One region of the Marinomonas sp. ef1 genome, then DNA from elsewhere that is predicted to be linked to it. Evidence: riboswitches for the same ligand, from Rfam matches in the RefSeq annotation. Region 1 holds a riboswitch; the other holds the start of a gene.
What was found. A riboswitch is a leader RNA that binds a small molecule or an ion and turns the genes downstream of it on or off. The one in region 1 is predicted to bind thiamine pyrophosphate.
Positions count from the first base shown of each region.

Region 2: another riboswitch for thiamine pyrophosphate. It lies ahead of thiC (phosphomethylpyrimidine synthase ThiC); the one in region 1 lies ahead of thiB (thiamine ABC transporter substrate binding subunit).

Region 1 is NZ_NHTT01000023.1:10,903-15,107, forward strand. It holds gene thiP (thiamine/thiamine pyrophosphate ABC transporter permease) at 1-544, opposite strand, end outside; gene thiB (thiamine ABC transporter substrate binding subunit) at 520-1,533, opposite strand; TPP riboswitch at 1,613-1,732, opposite strand; gene CCS02_RS20880 (3-deoxy-D-manno-octulosonic acid transferase) at 1,755-2,981, opposite strand; gene msbA (lipid A export permease/ATP-binding protein MsbA) at 2,984-4,205, opposite strand, start outside.
Region 2 is NZ_NHTT01000012.1:69,570-73,774, reverse strand. It holds gene CCS02_RS16440 (penicillin-binding protein activator) at 1-1,184, opposite strand, end outside; gene rsmI (16S rRNA (cytidine(1402)-2'-O)-methyltransferase) at 1,298-2,161, shown strand; gene CCS02_RS16430 (transporter substrate-binding domain-containing protein) at 2,185-2,973, shown strand; TPP riboswitch at 3,092-3,196, shown strand; gene thiC (phosphomethylpyrimidine synthase ThiC) at 3,379-4,205, shown strand, end outside.

The DNA of each region.
Region 1 (4,205 bases):
AACCTAACTGCGAAGCCTGACGCCACTGCCCTGATGGAATTAAGTCATAACCTTGCAACAAAAGGCGTACGGCCAACGGCATATTAAAAAATACATGGGCAAGCAAGATACCCACCAAACCATACAAGGGAACTTGCACCCCAAACAACTGATTCAGCCACCCGGTACGACCATAGACAACCACCAAGCCTAAAATCGCCACAATGGTTGGCACCACCATGGAAACTGAAAACAATTGCAGTAAAGCAGATCGGCCATAAAACTGGCGATGAATAAGACAAGAAGCAACAGGAATAGCAATAAGTAAGCTAATACTACTGCTTAGCAGCGCTTGCCATAAGGAAAAGCGTACAACCCGCCAAAGATAAGGCTGCTGCATATAGCCAAGCCAAGAGTGTAATTCGCTATAACGCAAAAGAGCCGCCAAACTGGCAGCTCCCATTAGCAGGAAAAAACCAACACCTAATAGCGCCGGCAATAACCCTTTGACGGTTCGAAAGAAAAACAACTTAACGTCGATTATCGAGTCGTGGCATTTAACCACTCATCAATCCAAGCTTTACGATGTTGCGCCACGTCTTTTGCCGGCAGAACCAAACTCTTTACCGGTTTTAAAGCACTGTCAAAAGCCGCTGGTAATTTTTCATCTAGCTTAACCACGGGTAACATCCAATTGCCCGTTGCAACTGTCAATTGGAAACCTGACTGCAAAATAAACTGCATAAACTGCTTCGCCAAGGCAGGATGAGGCGCACCTTTCATCATCGCTGCCACTTCGATTTGTGGATAAAGACCTTCACTGGCTGCAGCAGCCATATACTTATTATCCCCTTCCGCAACAATGTGATAAGCAGGAGATGTGGTGTAACTCAACACAACATCCGCTTCGCCTTTCAAAAATAAACCATAGGCGTCAGACCAACTTTTCGTTACTGTCACGGTATGAGAAGCCAAACGCTCCCATGCTTCAGCAGCATTATCGCCATAAACAGATTTCACCCATAACAACAGACCAAGCCCTGGCGTGCTCGTTCTTGGATCCTGATAAATAACACGCAGGTTTTGATTATCTACCACTTCTTCCAAACTAGTTGGCGGACTTTTAAGCGTTTCAGAATTGTAAATAAAAGCAAAGTGACCTTGATCAAATGGCACGAAGGTTTTATCCGACCAGCCACCAGCAATAGTGATAGCTGAAGTATCAACAGCATGGTTCGCCAATAGACCTGTCTGTTTTGCGGCTTCCATTAGATTTAGGTCTAACCCCAAAAGTACATCAGCTTGTGACGACTTCCCTTCTAGTTGCGCGCGGGACAAAATACCAACCGAAGAGTCCAATGCGACAAAATTCACTTCACAGGCACATTCTTTTTCGAAATTAGCTTTTATCTTCGGACCCGGCCCCCAATCGGATGCAAACGCATCATAGGTATAGATATTCAGAGTATCTTTGGCTAATGTTACAGGCGAAAAAGCTACGCCAAGACTAACAACAGCCGCAGAAAAAAGAGTGGTTAACAAAAATGGTTTCAAAGTGTCGCTCCTAAAATAAGTGAGCGGCGTACAGGGGAAATGGCAAGGATGATTTTTGAGCTACTATATATGTCGGCAGTTCAACTTGCTATCTCGATTCCTACGCCAGCATGATCTGGATCAGGTTCGGTGGGTTAGCAGACAATCTGCTTCTCAGCTCTAACATTTACTAAATGCTAAAGCACCCCATGAGATAATGAGCGTTTATTGTAAAGAGTCGATCAACGGAAGTCTATTTCAGCAAGCACTCTGGTGACTGCACCTTGATTTTTTTCTGCAAAACGCAATGCAGTTTGACCGAGACGGAAACGCTGAGACGATTGCCCCGCAAGATCCACAACTACTTTTGTCAATTGCGCTTCGTCTTGACAACGAATAGCGCCATTCACCTGCAAAAGCTGTTCAGTAATATCCATAAAATTAAAGGTATAGGGTCCAACTAAAATTGCCTTTCCAAGCAAGGCGGGCTCAATCGGATTGTGGCCACCGCGTTTAATCAAACTGCCACCAACAAAAGCCATATCAGATGCTTGATAGTAATACATCAACTCTCCCATGGAGTCGCCAATCACCACATCAAAATTAGCCCATTGATCGAGTGCCGTTTGAGTACGAAGAGCGACTCGCTCAAAAGACTGCATAGCTAAAGCTTGTACTGCTTCAAAGCGTTCAGGATGACGAGGAACCAGTACCAATAACGCATCTGGATATTTTTGTAGCAGCGCCTTATGAACGCGCAATAGCATTTCATCTTCACCTTGGTGAGTACTTCCTCCCACCCAGACAAACCTTGAACCTAACTGTCGACGCCAGTTAGCTTGAAATACTTCAGGCGGCACAGCAAGATCGAATTTAATACTTCCTGTCACTAATACTTTTTTTGCTCCCAACGCTTCAAAGCGCACTGCATCAGCTTGTGCATGCGCCAAAAAACAATCCGGTAAAGCAAATAAGGGGCGCGAGATAGCTGAAAACTTCTGATAGCGCTGGAAAGAACGCTCACTCAAACGAGCATTCACTACCTCAACACGTAGACCTCGCTGCTTAGCCAGTTGTAACAAGTTAGGCCAAAGTTCGGTTTCTACAATTAATAAATGCTTACAGGTTAGTTTTTTAAGTGCCCTTTTAACACTTGAGCGCCAGTCCATTGGCAAATATCGATGCTCTGCAAAAGGAAAGGTTTTTACTACTTGCTCTGCCCCCGTCGGTGTCATAGTGGTAATTAATAATCGCTGTGTAGGGTATTTTTCACGCCACTGAAGTACCAAGGGGCGTACAGCAAGCACTTCGCCCACAGACGCACAATGAATCCATAAATCCGCTTCAACAGAAGGCCAAAAGCCAAACGCTTCTTTAGCACGATAGTGCTGATAGGTTTTCTTAAAACGCCGTATTTTCGATAAAATAACCGGCGTTAATAAGACTAGTAAAGAACGGTACAGCCACATAATTAAGCTGGTGTCTCGCTGAATTGCTGATTATGAAGCTGTGCATAAGCACCATTCATCGCTAACAACTCACTGTGCGAGCCTTGTTCAATGATCTCACCATGATCCACAACCGCAATAATATCGGCATTCTCAATGGTCGATAATCGATGGGCAATAGCGATAGTGGTACGATTCGCCATTAGACCATCCAGGGCAGTCTGAATTGCTCGCTCTGATTCCGTATCCAATGCTGACGTCGCTTCATCCAAAATCAAAATAGGCGCATTTTTCAAGATAGCTCTAGCTATCGCAATACGCTGTCGCTGACCACCAGACAAGAGAACACCATTCTCGCCAACCATGGTATCTAGACCATGATCAAGCTCTTGAATAAAGTCCCAAGCATTGGCTGCTTTAGCTGCTTCAATGACATCTTCTACACTGGTATCACGCAAATAACCGTAGGCGATATTATCTCGAATCGTGCCATTGAAAAGTACAACTTGTTGATTTACCAAAGCGATATTAGAGCGCAGCTCAGTCAACTTATAATCATTGATACGAACACCATCTATACTCAAAGAACCATCATCAATATCATAAAAACGCGGAATTAAGTTCGCTATAGTAGATTTACCACTACCTGAACGCCCTACTAACGCCAAAGTTTTTCCAGCTGGCAAAGACAAACTAATATTTTTTAATGTCTGTTTCTCAGCACCAGTGTATTTAAAGGACATATTATCCCACTCAATATCCCCCTTAAATCGGGTTGCGGGTGTTAATCCTTTATCAACCTCTTCTGGCAAATCCAAGAAATCAAAAATACTGTAAGAAGCGGCAATACCTTTTTGCAATATACTGTTTACATCTGTCAGCTGACGAATAGGCTTACCTAACATACCAGCAGCAGTCAGGAAGGCGATAAAATCGCCTGGAGACATATGTGAACTGATAGAAGGGCTTAAAGCAAACCAAATTAGAATCGCCATCATCAGCGCAAGAATGAACTGCACAATCGGAATATTAAGAGATTTAGTCATTTCCATTTTTAACTGAGAACGACGATTTTCATTCGCAGCCTTATGGAAACGCGATATTTCATACTGGCTACCGCCAAATATTTTAACCACTTCATGACCTTTAATCGCTTCTGATGCCACATCAGTAACACCACCCATCGCATTTTGAATTCGAGTACTCAGTTTGCGAAAACGCTTAGATGCATAAGAAACAATTAAG
Region 2 (4,205 bases), on a different contig from region 1:
GTGTTGGCATAAGACTGATTAGAAGTGATGGTGACGTTTTCTTTCGCTGCTGCGGCACGAAATTCATCACTTTGTTTTAGTGCCCATGTATCCTGAGTGCTAAGGATCGCCGCTTTCGTTGCGCCTTCTTGCTTAGCGAAGGTGATCAGTTCGTGTATTTCATCTTCTGCGCTCAAGGAGAAGTGATAAAGATTTTTTGGGTGTTGATTTATGTCCAGCTGATTTAGTGCTATCACCGGGTAAGGTAGGTCTAAACGACTTACTTGAGCAACATTGTTTTTTTGCAATGGCCCAATGATGACATCGGGTTGTTGTGCATTTGCGGCGGCAAGTGCTTCACTAATGTTTGAATAGTCATCAATGTTAACAATGCTAACTTGTGGCCTTGCTTCTTTTTGGTTGTAAAAAGAGGCAAAAAAGCCATCTACAATGGCTTGAGATGCGCGTTCTAATTTGCCGCTCATTGGTAACATCAAGACGATTTTTTTCGGTGCCATCTGTTCAACGGATGACATGATTTCGAAATCTTGCGGTGGCGAAAGTGCTGCGGGGTGGTTTGGGTTTTCAATCTGCCAATTTTTGAATATCTTGAGTTGTTGCTCGATTGACAGTGATTGATCTCTTAATATGCTGCTGATGGTCAGCCAGCCATTAAGTAAGGGTTTTTGCAGCTGGTATAATTCATCAATTTCATTTTGCGTTAAATTTTGGATAGCCATCCATAATTTTGCTTGATTCTCTTCACCTTCATTTAGCGGAAGGTTATAAGTTAAATCCATTCGTAGATTTACGACTTCAAGCCAATTGCCAAAGTATTCAAGAATCGATGCTTTTGTTTCTTTCAATCGATTCTGATTGTCAGGATGGCTTGCTGCAGGCAGTTTGTCGGCTTTTTCTAGGTAAGCTAAAGCGTCGGTGGAATTGTCTAAATTTGAAGAAGCTAAAGCAGCAAGTAAATAGGCTTCAAATTGAATCGACGATGTTGTAATTAACACCTTACTTTCTAATTCATCAATGGTTTGTTGATACTCGCCTTGTGCATAGAAGTTTTTTGCTGCGTTGTAGGCATCCGCTAGCTCCTTAGAAACATCCGAAGTTTTAATTGGATGGTAGATGCTAGGCGGCAAGGTTCTTTCTTGCGAGCTGCTACTGGCGTTTTGTACCCTGTTTTGAGACTGATCCATATTTAAATTCATGGAATTACAGGCGCTTAGCAGAAAAGAGCAAAGAGTTAATGATATGATGCGGTAATTAATTAGGCTCATAAGCTTATAAAATGACAAATAAAAGAGGCCACATGGTACCACATAGTTCTGATGATGCGAGAGGGTCGCTATACATAGTTGCCACCCCAATTGGTAATCTAGACGATTTCAGTAAAAGAGCCGAGCAAACTTTACGTGATGTAGACTATATCGCAGCTGAAGACACTCGACACACCCGACGTTTACTCAATCATTTTGCCATTGAAGCAAAACTTTTTTCCATTCACGATCACAATGAAAAAGACAAAGCTGATTATGTAGCGAGCTTATTAGACGAAGGTAAGAGTGTCGCTCTGGTGTCTGATGCAGGAACGCCGCTTATATCTGACCCTGGCTATCACGTTGTGCATGCATTACGAGAAAAAGGCCATAAAGTTTTGCCGATCCCAGGTGCTTGTGCATTGGTCGCCGCTTTGTGCGCCTCAGGCTTACCAACGGATCAATTCTTTTTTGCGGGTTTTGTACCAGCCAAATCCAAAGGGCGCTGTGATTTATTTGAATCTTGGAAGAAGCAAACTGGCACCGTGGTATTTTACGAATCCACTCACCGAATTTATGATTCAATTGCGGATGTGCAAAAAGTCTATGGTGAAGACGCGCAATTAGTATTGGCTCGCGAAGTAACGAAAACGTTCGAGACTTTCTTGTCTGGTACCGCATCTGAAATTCTTGTCAAGTTCGATGCAGATGCTAACCAATTACGTGGTGAATTCGTCGTTATGCTGAGTTTTACGCAAGAAAGCGGTAACGAAGCAGAATTAGAAGCGAAGCGTATTCTGACAATATTGTTAGAAGACTTACCAGTTAAACAAGCGGCAGCTATGGCGGCTAAATTAACCGGTGAAAAGAAAAATTACCTTTATAAAATGGCGCTGGAAATGCAAGGCGATAATTAAATTAAACTATGAGTGCTACGTATATGATGTTTGAGAAAAATAAAAAAAATAGCGTGAAGTTTTTATCTTTTGCCGCGTTAGTCCTATTAAGTTCACAAGCTGCTCAAGCCCGTACTTGGGATGAAATAAAGCAGAGTGGGGAATTAAAGGTTGGATTAACGGGGGATTATTCTCCTTTGTCGTTTTATAGCAAAGCCGGAAATTTAGAGGGCTTTGATGTTGATATGATGACGAACCTGGCAAAGTCATTGGACTTAAAAGTAAATTTCGTTAAAACAACTTGGCCTGCACTTTCTCAAGATCTTGCTAATGATAAGTTTGATGTTGCAGCTGGCGGTGTGACGAAAACGCAAAAGCGTGCAGAGCAGTTTTCTTTATCCGATTCTGTAGCTGCAAATGGCAAGATCATTCTAAGCAATTGCAGTAATGCTAAGCCACTGAATACACTAGAAAATATTAATCAGCCCACCGTGAAAGTCATAGTGAATCCAGGTGGCACCAACCAAACTTATGTGGATGAGCACATTACATCTGCTGATATCATTCGGACTAAAGATAATTTTGCTAACTTGCAAGGAATTCGTGATAACACGGCGGACGCCATGATTACAGATTTAATAGAAGGCAACTATTACCAACTGCATGAAAAGGGTGTGTTTTGTGTTTCTTCAAAGCAAATATTAGCTGGTACGTCGAGTGTTAAAGTTTATATGATGAAAAAAGATAATAGCCATTTGCTTGGAAAGGTTAATGCGTGGCTTCATGATTCTGATAAATCAGATTTGATGATGCATTGGGGTATTACTCAGTAAACTATTCATTTTATTTTTAGTGGCCCTGATAAGTTGTATTTTGCTCTTGAAGGAAAGCTCTTGATCAATCGGGCAAAAAATCCGTATTTACAAGATCTATTGCCTGAGAGTATGCTTGCACAACTTGTCGGAGTGCCATTTGGCTGAGATCGCATAATTAAGTGCGGGATCCGCAGAACCTGATCGGGCTAATACCCGCGTAGGAAACAAGAAAGTCTCCATTTTTCTTTTCTGCATCGAATGAACTCCTGATTTTTTATGGAATCGATGCAGTCATATCCTCTAAAGCATCCTTTTTAATAAAATTCAGGGTTCACGTTTTGCAATTAACGCCAGTAGTGCGTTTGCCTGTGAAACAGCACCCCAGACAAGCAATTCTCCATTTTAAAAATAAGGGAAGTGCTCATGTCGACTATTAATGAATTAAACAGCGAATTGAACAGCGAAGCCAATCAACATAAAAAACCAGCCAACTTATCTAAAAAGCAGTCTCGTGAAGAATCACGCCAAGCCGCGAAATCTTTTATCGAATCATTACAAGCAAGACCTTTTCCCGCGTCTGAACGTATATATCTAACTGGCTCAGACGACTCGATTCGCGTTCCTATGCGCAAGATCAATCTGACAGACACACCGATAGGTTCTGATCCAGACAATCTTACTTTCGAACCAAACGAAGCTATTTATGTTTACGATTGCTCTGGTCCTTATGCTGATCCGCAAGAAAATATCGATGTTTACCGTGGTTTGGCGCCAATGCGTGCGCCATGGATTGATAAGCGTAATGACACCGAAGTATTAACGAGCGTGTCATCTGAGTTTGCCCAGTCACGCTTAGAAAATTCTGCACTGGACGAATTACGCTTTAAAGAATTGCCTAAAGTGCGCAAAGCTCGCCAAGGTAAATGTGTGACGCAAATGCATTACGCTCGCCAAGGCATCGTCACGCCGGAAATGGAATACATCGCACTGCGTGAAAATCAGAATATCGATGCCATCAAGAGCGAGTTGTTATTGAGGCAGCATCCTGGAAAAAGCTTTGGTGCTAATCTGCAAACTCGTATTACTCCAGAGTTTGTGCGCGACGAAGTAGCAAGAGGTCGTGCCATTATTCCTAACAATATTAATCACCCTGAATCTGAGCCAATGATTATTGGTCGAAATTTCTTGGTGAAAGTAAACGCTAATATCGGTAACTCTGCCGTGACGTCTTCCATTGAAGAAGAAGTAGA